DNA from 4 places in the Tardiphaga sp. GW821-FHT12E02 genome. Region 2 is predicted to be linked to each of the others. Evidence: riboswitches for the same ligand, from Rfam matches in the RefSeq annotation. Region 2 holds a riboswitch; each other region holds the start of a gene.
The links. A riboswitch is a leader RNA that binds a small molecule or an ion and turns the genes downstream of it on or off. The one in region 2 is predicted to bind cobalamin.
Positions count from the first base shown of each region.

Region 1 (3,353 bases), 2.1 Mb from region 2:
CCGATGAGGCCGAGGCCGACATCCGCCGTCGTGTCGCCAATAAGGAAGTCGTGATCGGCTTTGGACATCCCGTCTATACGATCGCCGATCCCCGCAACAAGGTGATCAAGGACGTCGCGCGCCGTCTCTCGCAGGACGCTGGATCGCTCAAAATGTTCGAGATCGCCGACCGCATCGAAGCGGCCATGGCGGATTCCAAGAAGATGTTCGCCAATCTCGATTGGTTCAGCGCCGTGTCCTATCACATGCTCGGCGTGCCTACGGCGATGTTCACGCCGCTTTTTGTGATCGCCCGCACCTCCGGCTGGGCTGCCCACATCATCGAGCAACGCGTTGACAACAAGATCATCCGGCCCTCTGCGAATTATGTCGGCCCGGAGAACCTGGCCTTCGTGCCGATCGATCAACGCGGCATCACGCCCGCGCCACGCGCAGCTTGAGGACAATGGAATGCCCTATCTCGTCGCCTCGGATCTGCCCACTGAAACCGCCGGCCGTCGCTTTCGCCAATTGCTGAAAGCACCCGGCATTCTCCAACTCCCGGGCGCGCACAACGGCATGGCGGCCCTGCAGGCCAAATCCTTTGGCTTTCAAGGTCTTTATCTGTCCGGCGCAGCGATGACGGCCTCCATGGGCCTGCCAGATCTCGGGATCATCACCGTCGATGAGGTGTCTTTCTTCATCCGCCAAATCGTCCGCGCGGCACAACTGCCGCTGCTGGTCGATGCCGATACCGGTTATGGCGAAGCGCTGAATGTGATGCATGCTGTTCGCACCTTCGAGGATGCCGGTGCTGGCGCGCTGCATCTCGAAGACCAGATCCTCCCGAAGAAATGCGGTCATCTCAACGACAAGAAGATCGCCGATGCTCGCGACATGGCCGCGAAGGTCGCGGCCGCCGCCAAAGCGCGTCGCGATCTCGTGATCATCGCGCGCACCGATGCCGCCGCCAGCGAAGGCCTCGACGGCGCGGTGGCACGCGCAAAGCTCTATATGGACGCGGGCGCCGATGCGATCTTCCCGGAGGCGCTCAACACCGCCGAGATGTTTCGTGCCTTCGCGGAGCGGATGCCCGGCGTGCCCCTGCTCGCCAATATGACGGAGTTCGGCAAGACGCCGTTTTTCACCGCATCGGAATTCGAAGCGATGGGCTATGCGATGGTGATCTGGCCGGTCTCGTCATTGCGTGTCGCCAACAAGGCGCAGGCCGATCTCTATGCCGCCATCGCGCGTGATGGCGGCACCCACAACATGGTCGATCGCATGCAGACTCGCGCCGAGCTTTACGACACCATCGGCCTGCATGATTACGAAGCCCTGGATTCGTCGATCATCCAGACCATCGTTCCGGAAGCCATGCCGCGATAACGACGGGCCTCTGCCCACTGTCGGGATTGGCACATGCAATGCGCGACCTGCCCACACGGCAGCCCACGGATTGACGAACCGATCCCGGCCTACTTAAGTCTCTGCGTCGAGGTCTCCGGGTCATGTTCGATCCGGAGCTAAGAGGGAAGCCGGTGCGCGACGAACGTCATGAGTTCGTCGCAAGGCCGGCGCTGCCCCCGCAACTGTAAGCGGTGAGCGAGCGTCCATCAGTGTCACTGAAGCCAAAAGCTTCGGGAAGGCCGGACGTCAGCCACGACCCGCGAGCCAGGAGACCTGCCTCGACAAACTGTACGTCCACGGGCGGGGTGTCCCGGTGGTGCGCTAAGCAGCCTGCCGCATGTGCGGCAGATCATGCCCGCGTCCGCCTTCCCTTTGCCCCCAATCATGGGGTTAAAGCTATGTCGATCTCTTCACTTCCTGTTGCAACGCTCGGTACGCCGCGGATCGGTCCGCGGCGCGAATTGAAATTCGCCCTCGAAAGTTTCTGGGCCGGGAAATCCACCGAACAAGAGCTGCTGAAGACTGCAGCCGATCTGCGCGCCGCCAATTGGGCGCGACAGAAATCACTCGGCGTGACGATCATCCCGTCCAACGACTTTTCACTCTATGATCAGGTGCTCGACACCAGTGTGATGGTCGGTGCCATTCCCAGGGCCTATGGCTGGACATCTGGCAGCGTATCGCTCGCCACCTATTTCGCCATGGCGCGCGGCGCCCAGGGCGATGCGCATGATGCAAGCTGTGGTCATGCCCATCACGGCCACGGCGTTGTCGCGCAGGAAATGACGAAGTGGTTCGACACCAACTATCACTACATGGTGCCGGAATTCTCCAGCGATCAGACATTCGCCTTGTCCTCGCGCAAGCCGATCGAGGAGTTCGAGGAAGCCAAGGCGCTCGGCCATCACACGCGCCCCGTGCTGGTCGGCCCCGTCACCTTCCTGAAGCTCGGCAAGAGCCACGATGCAGGCTTCAATCCGCTCTCGCTGCTCGACAGGCTCCTGCCCGTCTATGTCGAGCTGCTGCGTGAGCTGGCGAAACGCGGTGCCGACTGGGTGCAGATCGACGAGCCCTGTCTCGTGCTCGATCTCGACAGTCCCACCCGCGATGCGCTGAAGCACGCTTATGCAGGCATCTGCGCCAATGTGCCGGGCTTGAAGATCATGCTCGCCACCTATTTCGGCGAGATCGGCGACAATCTCGACACCGCACTGGCCCTCCCCGTGGCCGGCCTTCATATCGACCTCAAGCGCGGCACCGATCAGCTCGTACAGGTGGCATCGCGCATACGGCCGGATCAGGTGCTGTCGCTCGGCGTCGTCGATGGACGCAATGTCTGGCGCACGGATCTGTCCGGCACGCTCGATCACATCACGCCCGTGGTGAAGCAGCTCGGCGCGGAGCGTGTACAGATCGCAACATCCTGCTCGCTGTTGCATGTGCCCATCGATCTCGCGCTCGAAACCGATCTCGATCCCGATGTGAAAAGCTGGCTCGCTTTCTCGCTGCAGAAGATGGGCGAGCTCTCGACCCTCGGCAGAGCACTGGCGCAGGGCCGCGCCAGCGTCGGCGATGCGCTCGCCGCCTCCGACAGTGCCGTGATCGCACGCGATTCATCGCCGAAGATTCACAATGACGCCGTCGCCAGGCGCATGGCGGGCCTGACCGGCCAGAGCCACAGCCGCAAATCGCCTTTCGCAAACCGGGCGGATATCCAGCGCAAGGCCTTCGACCTGCCCCGCTTCCCGACCACCACCATCGGCTCGTTCCCGCAAACGGCCATCGTGCGCAATGCCCGCGCGTCCTTCACCCGTGGCGACATCACGCTCGACAAGTATGAGCAGTTCCTCCGCGAAGAGACGGCCGAGGCGGTGCGCTGGCAGGAGGAGATCGGTCTCGACGTGCTCGTGCACGGCGAGTTCGAGCGCAACGACATGGTGCAGTACTTTGGCGAGCAGCTCACC
Region 1 covers NZ_JBXAQK010000001.1:2,788,441-2,791,793, reverse strand. Annotated here, with positions in the region: gene prpC (bifunctional 2-methylcitrate synthase/citrate synthase) at 1-440, shown strand, start outside; gene prpB (methylisocitrate lyase) at 451-1,368, shown strand; cobalamin riboswitch at 1,461-1,684, shown strand; gene metE (5-methyltetrahydropteroyltriglutamate--homocysteine S-methyltransferase) at 1,788-3,353, shown strand, end outside.
Region 1: linked by a shared signal. The riboswitch ahead of metE (5-methyltetrahydropteroyltriglutamate--homocysteine S-methyltransferase) and the one ahead of AC1RQ5_RS23280 (DUF1636 family protein) in region 2 are both predicted to bind cobalamin.

Region 2 (3,353 bases):
GCAGCACCGTAAGAAAACGGATCGCATTGAGCAGATGCGGATCCGGCGTCATCTAGATCCGCCCCGCCAGCACGTCGTCGAGACTGGCGACATCGGTGAGCAGCCGCGCAGCGGCGCGCACCAGCGGCACCGCGAGCAGCGCACCGGTGCCTTCGCCGAGGCGCAGGCCGAGATCCAGCAAGGGCTGTGCGTCGAGCGCGTTCAGGACGATGTCGTGTCCGCGTTCCGCAGAGCGATGCGCGAACACGCAATAGCCGCGCGCCTCGGGACTCAGCCGGATCGCAAGCAGCGCGGCGACGCTGGAGATGAAGCCGTCGATGATCACAGGCCGCCGTTGCGACGCCGCCCCTAGGATCGCACCGGCCATGCCGGCAATTTCGAGCCCGCCGAATTCCGCGAGCACATCCAGCGGCGCGGTGGCATCGCTGCGCGCGGAGGCCATCTCGATCGCAGCGCGCTTGCGGGCCATGCCGAGATCGTCCTGGCCGGCGCCGACACCGATGCAGTCAGTGAGCGTCGCTGGTGCGAGGCGATGCGCAAGCAACGCGGAGGAGGCGGTATTGCCGATGCCCATTTCGCCGAGCGCGATGATATCGGCACCGGCCTTGATCTCACCGATCGCGATGCGGATGCCATGCGCGAGTGCAGTGGCAGCTTGTTCCGACGTCATTGCCGGCTCGCGCGCGGCATTGGCGGTGCCCAAGCGCACCTTGGCGTCGCGCAAACCCGGATGCACCGGCAGTTCCGCTGCGACGCCGATATCGATGACGCGAACGTCGATGGCATTCGCCTTGGCGAACGCATTGGCAGTGGCGCGACCGGCGAGGTAGGTCATGACCATCGCGACGGTCACGGCTGACGGATACTGCGACACGCCCTCGGCCACGAGACCGTGATCGCCGGCGAAGACCAGCAGCACGGCTTTCTCGCCGCGCGGCTCGCCGGGATGGCGGATCATGCCAAGCTGGAGGGCCAGTTCCTCGATTCGCCCGAGCGAACCCGGCGGCTTGGCCTTGCCGTCGATGACCGCGCGCAGGCTGGCCTCGGTGGCGGGATCGAGGGGCGCGATGGCCGGCGGCTGCCAGATAGGGCTCTGTGTGGTCAAAATCAGGTTCCTTTGGCCGCCTGTCTCGCGCATCCGCGGCCATTCGGTCAACAGCAGCGGCGCGGTTCCGGCTGTGGTTGACCCGGACTGTGGGGGCAGATAGCGTCCGCGGCGATGGTCCTTCCGCGTGGAAGGTGAAAAGGGAAGCCGGTGCGATACCGGCGCTGCCCCCGCAACTGTAAGCGACGAGCCCGCGCCGGTGCCACTGGGAGTTCCTGATCGGGGAATTGCTGGGAAGGCGGTGATGGGCGCCGACTCGCGAGCCAGGAGACCTGCCGTCACGAATTGTGCTTTGGAGGCGTCGTCGGGGCGGGGTGCACCGGACGGGAGCGAGCGGATGGCAGCATCCGCGCGACCCAACAAAGCTCGCCCGATTTGAGCCCGTGATGGATCGCAACGCATCGAGTTTGCCCGACGACCTTGCCGTCAATGACCTGCCGCGCCCGCTGCCTTCAGCGCCGGTGGTGGTCAGCGTATGCGTGAACTGCAAGGCCGCCGATGGCGCCGTGGTCGGTTCTGCCATGCTGGATGCTGTCACGGCCGCGCTTGATGCGCGCGATGTCGATGTCATGGTGCGCCCGGTGCAGTGCCTCAGCGTCTGCAAGCGGCCGACAACGGTCGCGGTGACGAGCCAGGATGGCTACACATTCTTGTTCGGCGACCTGCTGGCGGACACCGGCCCGGATGCGGTCGCATCCTTCGTGCAGTCCTATCAGACATCCGATTACGGCTTGGTGCCGTGGCGCGAGCGCGCCGACGTGCTGCGCAAGGGCATGGTCGCGCGCGTGCCGCCGCTGCGCTGGTCGCCCGCAGATGGCAGGGCGCCGAAATGACATCGCTCGGCACCACATTGGTTCTCGGCGGCGCGCGCTCCGGCAAGTCGGCCTTTGCCGAACGGCTGATCGGCGAGATGTCGCTCACAAAAGTCTATCTCGCCACGGCGACGCCCGGCGATGACGAGATGCAGGTGCGCATCGCGCAGCACCGCAAGCAGCGCGGCGAGGGCTGGATCACCATCGAGGAGCCGCTGGCGCTGGTGGATACGCTGACGCGCGAATCCACCATCGGCCGCGTCATTCTCGTCGATTGCCTGACGCTGTGGCTGTCCAATCTAATGATGGCGGAGCGCGATCCCGAGGTCGAGGCAAAGCGGCTGGTGCGCTTCCTCGATGTCTCGCGCTATCCCATCGTGTTTGTATCCAATGAAGTCGGTCTCGGCCTGGTGCCGGAGACCCCGCTCGGCCGCGCCTTCCGTGATGCGCAGGGCCGCCTCAACCAGACCATTGCCGCCGCTGTCAACAATGTCGCTTTCGTCGCTGCCGGCCTGCCTCTTTGGCTCAAGCGTTTCCAGGAGAATTGAATGTCCCGCGTTCCCGTCACCGTCCTCACCGGCTTCCTCGGCGCCGGCAAGACCACGCTGTTGCGCTCGCTGCTGACCCAGGCCGATGGACGCCGCATTGCCGTGATCGTCAATGAATTCGGCGATGCCGGTTTCGATGGTGGCCTCGTCGAGGAATGCGCGGCGAAAGCCTGCGCGCCCGGCGACATCGTCGAGCTCACCAATGGGTGCATCTGCTGCACGGTGGCCGATGATTTCGTGCCGACCATGGAAAAGCTGTTGTCGCGCGAGCGTCCGCTCGATGCGATCGTGATCGAAACCTCCGGCCTCGCATTGCCACAGCCGTTGTTGAAGGCCTTTGCATGGCCGGCCGTGAAGACGCGCGCGACTGTTGATGGCGTCGTGACTGTGGTCGATGCCCTGGCGCTGTCCGAAGGCCGCGTCACGCTCGATGAGCATGCGGTCGCCGAGCAGCGCGCGGCCGACGAAGGCATCGAGCATGATGATCCGATCGAAGAAGTGTTCGAAGACCAGCTCGCTTGCGCCGATCTCGTCGTGCTCTCCAAGAGCGATCTTGTCAGCGCCGAGCAGCTCGCCGAAATCGAAACCAAGCTGAAGGCCGAGCTTCGCGCGGGCGTCGGCATCGTCCGCTCCAAGGGCGATCTCGCGCCAAGCGTGCTGATCGGCCTCAACGCCGCAGCCGAAGATGATATGGCCGCCCGCGTCGGTCATCACGGCGAGGAGGAAGAACACGATCACGACGATTTCGACAGCATTGTCATCAAACCCGGTGCCGCCGGCGATCTCGACGCCATGCGCGCCCGCGTTGGCGGAGCGCTCGGCATCGAAGGCGTGTTGCGCGTGAAGGGCCATGCCCGCATCGCCGACAAACCGGCGCCCATTGTGGTG
Region 2 covers NZ_JBXAQK010000001.1:4,912,098-4,915,450, reverse strand. Annotated here, with positions in the region: gene cobS (adenosylcobinamide-GDP ribazoletransferase) at 1-52, opposite strand, end outside; gene cobT (nicotinate-nucleotide--dimethylbenzimidazole phosphoribosyltransferase) at 53-1,138, opposite strand; cobalamin riboswitch at 1,204-1,399, shown strand; gene AC1RQ5_RS23280 (DUF1636 family protein) at 1,492-1,938, shown strand; gene cobU (bifunctional adenosylcobinamide kinase/adenosylcobinamide-phosphate guanylyltransferase) at 1,935-2,465, shown strand; gene cobW (cobalamin biosynthesis protein CobW) at 2,466-3,353, shown strand, end outside.

Region 3 (3,353 bases), 4.5 Mb from region 2:
GTGCTCGAATGTGTCCCATAATTTGCCGAATGTCTGGTCGAGCACGCCATAGCCGGCATGATCATCGACCTTCAGCGCCGCGCCCCATTTGCTGAGCGGCAGCGACGGATCCCATTGGGCATCGACATTGAAGGTGGTTTTCCAGGCCTGATCTGCGGCTTCGGAAATGTCGTGCGAGAGGTGGTTGTTGAAATCCAGCCGTGACGGCGTGGGATAGACTACATTGGCGACTTCGGACGCCGTGCGCGGCGCGATCAGGGTGGCGGCGACCCAGAAGCCGAGCAGCAGCACCACGGCTGCGCGCGACGAGCGCACCAATGCGGATACGGCGATGGTGAGGAAGACGAAGAAGCCGAGATAAAGGCCGTAGCCGGCGATCAACCACATCATGCGATAGACGATATCCAGTCGCTCGGCCGAGGGCAGACGGCCAATGGCGACGATGGAGAAAGCGAGCCAGACCGGGATCACCAGCGCAAAAGCGCAGGCGGCGAGCGCCAGCGCCTTGCCGAGCAGCAGGCTTCGCGCGGGCACACCGATGCTCAGCAATTGCCGCAACGTGCCGCGCTCGCGCTCGCCGCTGATGGCGCTGAAGCCGATGACGATGATCAGCAGCGGCACCAGCACCTGCACGATCCATGCGGGCGAGAGTTGGCCGAAGCGCTGCAGCCCGGTGGCATCCTGCGCCGGCCGGAATTTCAGTTCGCTCTGGCGATGCGCCTGCAGCCAGACGGTGGAGCCGACAAAAGGCTCGATGCCTGGATCGAGCACCGCCAGCGGCGGTTCCGGCTTGAACACATGCATGCCCTGCTCGGCGGCATCATGCGGATGCCGTTCGCCCTGCTGCAGCCAGGCTTGATAATCGAGCGATTGCCCGGCGGCGCGCTCGTTATTGATCTGCGCTTGCCGGATCGATCCCGACGCCATGGCGACGATGGAGAGAATAATGATGAGCGCCGCAGCCCAGAGCATGCGGCCGTCGCGGATGATCTCGCGCAGATCCTTGCGGGCGATGGTGAGGATCACGTCAGGCTCTCATATGTTCGAGATAGAGCGCCTGCAGATCGGCGTGGCTGACATCGGCGCTGTTCAGCTCCTGCACCAGCTTGCCGCGCCGCATGATGCCGATGCGGGTGCCGGTCTGCTTGGCATGGAACAGGTCATGGGTGGTCGTGAGGATCGCAACGCCGTTGCGGCTGGCATTGACCAGCAGTTCGGAGAACTCGTTGGCGGCTGACGGGTCGAGCCCGGATGTCGGTTCATCGAGCAGCAGTGCCTTGGCATTCTTCGCCAGCGCGATGGCGATGCCGACTTTCTGGCGCATGCCTTTCGAATAGGTGCCGACGCGATCATCCGCCGCCTGCAATGGCAGGCCTGCGGCTTGCAGCAATTCGAGCAGGCGCTCGCGCGGCAATTCTTCGCCAATAGCGAGGGTGGCGAAGAAAGCGAGATTTTCCACGCCGGAGAGCTGGCCGTAGAGATTCACCTGTTCGGGGATGTAAGCGAGTAGCCGCTTGGTCTCCAGCGGCTGCGCGGTGACATCATGCTTGTCGATCAGGAGTTGCCCCGATGTCGGCTGGATGAAATTGAGAAACAGGTTGATCAGCGTGGTCTTGCCGGCGCCATTGGCGCCGAGCAGGCAATAGATATCGCCGGGCTGCACATGGAGCGAGACGTCGTCGAGCGCGAGCTTGGCGCCGAACTGCTTCTTGACGGCTGTAGCTTTAAGCATGGAGCGCCGCGCTGACGCTGGATATGAGAGAGATCATCCGAAGGACTCGCGATAACGTGGCACGTCACCGCAAACCAAACCGTGTTGCCATTCGCAGCGAAGGCAACTCGGCTTCCATCAGGACACCCCGCCCGATGTGCTCGCGTGTGACCACGGCCGACGGCAGGTCTCCTGGCTCGCGGGTCAGGGCCTTCTGCCGCCTTCCCGGGGTTGTGGCCCAGTGGCATGTGGCAAAGGCTCGCCGCTTACAGTTGCGGGGGCAGCCGCGGAATTGGCTTGCGCAACAGACGCTGCACTGGCCTCACCGCATTCCCTATTGGTCCCGAAGGAACCGTCGCGGGGACAATTCGGTGAAATGACACCGGGAGTCAATGCCGCGTCGCTGCGGAAAATTCCGCTTGTCGCGTTTGGCCTCGACTGAAATTGGTGGGCACCCTTCGGTATTATCTTGATGAACAAGAAGTGGCTGTGTCGAGCCGAAAACGGCTTTGCCGGGCGGCTGTTGCGCTCGCTGCGGCAGCCTGTCACAGGGGCGTTGCGTAGTAGCCCTAGATCGTCCTGCGTCACCATCGCCGACTCCAGGAGAGCACAATGGCCATCCGCGTGTCCCGTCGCCGCTTCCTCACGACGGCTGCCGCAAGCGCGGGACTCTTGGCGATGCCACGTTTCAGCCGCGCGGCCGATCGACCGGTGGTGAGCCATGGTGTGCAGTCCGGCGATATCGGTTTCGACAGCGGCACGATCTGGTCGCGGGCGGATCGGCCGGCGCAGATGATGGTGGAGGTGGCGACCACCGAGTCGTTCAAACATGCGCGCGCTTTGCCGCCGGTAACGGTGCTGCCGGAAAGCGATTTCACGGCAAAACTGCTGCTGGAGAATCTGCCGGCAGGGCAGGACATCTTTTATCGCGTGCGGTTTCGTGATCTCGCGCATACGAGCGTGATCGGTGAGCCCGTGGTCGGGCGCTTCCGTACGGCGCCTGCGGACCGCCGCGATGTGTCGTTCGTCTGGGGTGGCGATGTCGCGGGGCAGGGCTGGGGCATCAATGCGGAGGATGGCGGCATGGTCACCTTCGCCACCATGCGAAAACACAATCCGGATTTTTTGCTCCACAGCGGCGACACGATTTATGCCGACGGGCCGATGGTTGCAGAAGTGAAGTTGCCGGATGGCTCGCTCTGGAAAAACACCACGCTGGTGCCGGAGAAAGCCAAGGTCGCCGAAACGCTCGATGAATTCCGCGCGGCGCATAAATACAATCTGCTCGACGACCATGTCCGCGCCTTCAATGCACAGGTGCCGATCTTCGGCCAGTGGGACGATCACGAGGTCACCAATAACTGGTCGGCGTCAAAGCAGTTGCCCGCAGCGTATAAAGAGCGCGATGTGATGGTGCTGGCCGCGCGCGGTGCGCGGGCGTTTCATGAAATGTATCCGGTGCGGGTCAATCCCGCCGAACCCGGGCGCGTCTATCGGGTGCTGAATTACGGCCCGCATCTCGATGTCTTCATGCTGGACGAGCGCAGCTATCGCGGGCCCAACGGGCCGAACCTGCAGGAGACCTATGGCCCCGATGCCCATTTCATCGGACCAGAGCAGCTGGCCTGGCTGAAGCGTGCGC
Region 3 covers NZ_JBXAQK010000001.1:396,369-399,721, reverse strand. Annotated here, with positions in the region: gene AC1RQ5_RS01915 (ABC transporter permease subunit) at 1-1,026, opposite strand, end outside; gene AC1RQ5_RS01910 (ABC transporter ATP-binding protein) at 1,028-1,732, opposite strand; cobalamin riboswitch at 1,877-2,083, opposite strand; gene AC1RQ5_RS01905 (alkaline phosphatase D family protein) at 2,324-3,353, shown strand, end outside.
Region 3: linked by a shared signal. The riboswitch ahead of AC1RQ5_RS01910 (ABC transporter ATP-binding protein) and the one ahead of AC1RQ5_RS23280 (DUF1636 family protein) in region 2 are both predicted to bind cobalamin.

Region 4 (3,353 bases), 4.5 Mb from region 2:
ACGATCTCATAGCCGGCGAGCGTCCATTCCGCGCGGCCGTTAAACAGCGATTGCTTGACACCGAATTCGACCTGCCGGCCGGTGGCCAGGGTGAAGTTCGCGTTTGCTGCATTGAGCGCGAGAAGGCCGCTGGTGACGGGATCGACGGCGGTGGAATACTGGCCGTAGAAGGCGAGATCCTTGATCGGCGTGTAGACGGCGCCGACACGCCACGTGGTGTTCGAGAACGACTTGTCGAGGCTGTTGGCCGGATTGAAGAAGTCGGTGCGGGTGACGTTCGTCTCGTCCTGCCGGATGCCGCCGATCAGCGCCAGCTGCTCGGTGATGTTGAGCTTGTTCTCCGCGAAGAACGCATACTGGTTGGTGATGCTGCGATAGTCGACGACGGTCGGCGTATTGCTGAAATAGTTACCCGGGATCGGATTGAAAAGCGTGACTGTCGAGCTGCCGGTGGACGTCGATGACAGGAAATTCGCATCGCGGCCGAACTTGATGTGGTTGACATCGAAGCCGGTGACGAGCTGGTTTTCCAGGCCGAATACATGGCCGCGGAAGGTGGCGTCCATGCGGTCGCCGATCTGCTGCTGGGCCTGGTAGATTTCGGTGTTGTTGCCATTGCGGTTCACGAGGCCGGACGCCGGGCTGTAGACGTAGCTCTCCGCGTTACGCCAGTGGCGATGGACATCCATATAATACAGCACATTGCGCACGGTCACGCCGTCGGTGACGTTCCACTCGGTGCGGATCTGGTTGAGATTGTCCTTGTAGTGAACGATGCCGTTGCTGAAATTGTAGTTGTTGAAGCGCGTCGCTTCGAGAATGCGGCCATTGACCAGCGGCGTGCCCCAATAATTCTGCGGCTGCACGTCGGCATAGTCGCTGAGGAAGGTCCAGGTGAGGTCTTCAGTCTGCTTGACCTGAATGGCGGCATGCACGGAGACATTGGAATTGTTGCCGCGATCCATCCAGCCATCCGAGAGATTGCCGGTGGCGGTGACGCGATAGGCGACCTTGTCATTGATGGCGCCGCCGCTATCGACGGCGATGCGCTTGGTCATGTTGGTGTCGAGCGACATCTCGGCCTGGTTGACCGGCACCCAGGTCGGCAGTTTCGACACTACATTGATGGCGCCGCCGATGGCGCCCGAGCCGTACAGCACCGAGGCGGGGCCGCGCAGCACCTCGATGCGCTCGGCCGACCAGGTGTCATAAGGGAATGTCGCCGTGCCCTGGCCGACATAGAGCTGGGTGCCGTCATACATGGTCATGACGGAGCTGGAGCCGGTGAAGCCGCGTGCGCTGAAAGCGAGGCCGCCATTGCCGAGCGACGGATTGGCGGTGATGCCGACGGCATTCTGCGTCACGGCATCATTGATGTTCTGCTGGCCGCGCTCGGACATGGTCTGCGCGGAGATCACATCGACGCTGGCCGGCGTCTGCAGGCGGGTGAGGCCGAGGCGGCTGGCGGTCGGCGCCGTACCGGTGAGATTGAGCGTCGGTGCCGCGAAGACCGGGTCGATGGGCGTTGCGACAGGCGCGGCCGTCGTCGCGGCGACATTACGCTGCTGGCGCGACCGCGCGGCGCGGCTTGCATTGCCGGTGGTCGCACGGCGCGCGCGCTGCGGCTGGGCAGTGGGCTGCACGAAGACGGGATCGAGGGTCTGACTCGGTTTCGCGTCCTGGGCATAGCCATCGGCGGACCACAGCAGGCAAGGCAATGCGACGGTGCAGAGAAGGAAACGGCGGCGCATCACTGCGACGGAGGAGACGGCGGTCATCAAAAAAACTCGCGATAACGTGGCACGTCACCGCGAACCAAGGCGCTTTGCATCCATCACGAACGCAATTCGACTTCCACCAGGACACCCCGCCCAATGTGCTCGCGTGTGACCACGACTGACGGCAGGTCTCCTGGCTCGCGGGTCAATGCCTGTCGCCGCCTTCCCGGACCGAGGTCCAGTGGCTCTTGGCGAAGGCTCGCCGCTTACAGTTGCGGGGGCAGCCGCGGAGTCGGCTCGCCTTGCGACCATGTCGCGCGAACCTCACCGCATTCCCTATTGGTCCCGAAGGAACCGTCGGGATCACGTTAGGGTGATGTTTACGAATGTGTCAACGCGCGCGCGGTTCGATGGCGCCTTTATGGCGGCCTGTGTGTGGATCATGCATCACTGCGACCGATGCGTGAGGCATCAGACGATCTGGCCACGGCGCAATCGACGCATCGCGATGATTGCGATGATCAAGCTCACAAGCAGCAGTAGCGCGGCGCGCGATGCGATGCGCCACGAAGTTGTATCCGCCGCGGTCTCGCGCCATTGCCACACCGGCAATGCGGCCATCTCGGCGAGCGTTGTTGCTTGGTCTGTTGCGATCTTCGGCGCAAAGAAGGCGCGCCAGCCATTGTGGAAGGTTTCGGTCTGCGCCTTGAAGGCAAGGAAGCGGCGCGAGTCATTGCCGGCGACGAGGTTCAACGCCTCGTTGACGAGGATGGCTGGCGACAGAAAGCCGATCGTATCGACCAGCTTCTGCTGTTCGAGCAACTGATGATCGAACTGGTTCAGCAGCGGCTCGACCTGCGCATCGACGCGCTGCTTGGCGAGGAAGAACGCGCGCATGCGGGCGGGGACTTCGATGCGGCCGTCCTTCACCGTCAATGTCTCGGGATCGGAGGCATAGCGATAATCCGTGCTGTACATGTCCTCATATTCGCGCAGTGCATCCGCAGTGACGACGCGGGTGCGGCTGGCAAGCTCGGTGCGCGATGGGGCCGGGCTGATGGCACCGACGACGAGATTCATCACGATGGGCAGGATGAGGACGAGAAACGTCCAGCCGGAGATCATGATCAAGGCATTGGAGGAGGACGTACGACCGAACGCATTGACCAGCGCGGCGAGCGCGAACCAGAACAGCGTGTAGCTGGCGACGACCAGCGCCCACAGCGCCATGAAGAGCAGTGAGTCTGCCGTGCGGGTTTCGGGAAACAGCGCCAGCAGGACGAGCGGCGGCAGCGGCAGCAGGATCGCCAGCAGCGCGAGATAGCGCGCGCTGGCCTTGGCGGCGACCAACGTCGTCAGCGCCATCGGCTGCGCGAACAGCATGCGCAGCGTGCCTTGTTCGCGTTCGGCAGACAGCATGTTGAAGGACAAGCCGATCACCAGCAGCGGCAGCACGAAGGTGATGACGAAGGAGAGATCGAAATGGCCGCTGAGCAGATTCCACGGATTCTCGATCTCGGTGTCATACATGAACTGCACCTTGCTGAGATACGAGATGCGGTAATAATTCGGCACCATGTCGGACTGGCCGATCGCGAGTGCTGCCAGCGGCAGATTCGGCAGCGTGGTGTGGCG
Region 4 covers NZ_JBXAQK010000001.1:400,407-403,759, reverse strand. Annotated here, with positions in the region: gene AC1RQ5_RS01925 (TonB-dependent receptor) at 1-1,778, opposite strand, end outside; cobalamin riboswitch at 1,885-2,092, opposite strand; gene AC1RQ5_RS01920 (ABC transporter permease subunit) at 2,190-3,353, opposite strand, start outside.
Region 4: linked by a shared signal. The riboswitch ahead of AC1RQ5_RS01925 (TonB-dependent receptor) and the one ahead of AC1RQ5_RS23280 (DUF1636 family protein) in region 2 are both predicted to bind cobalamin.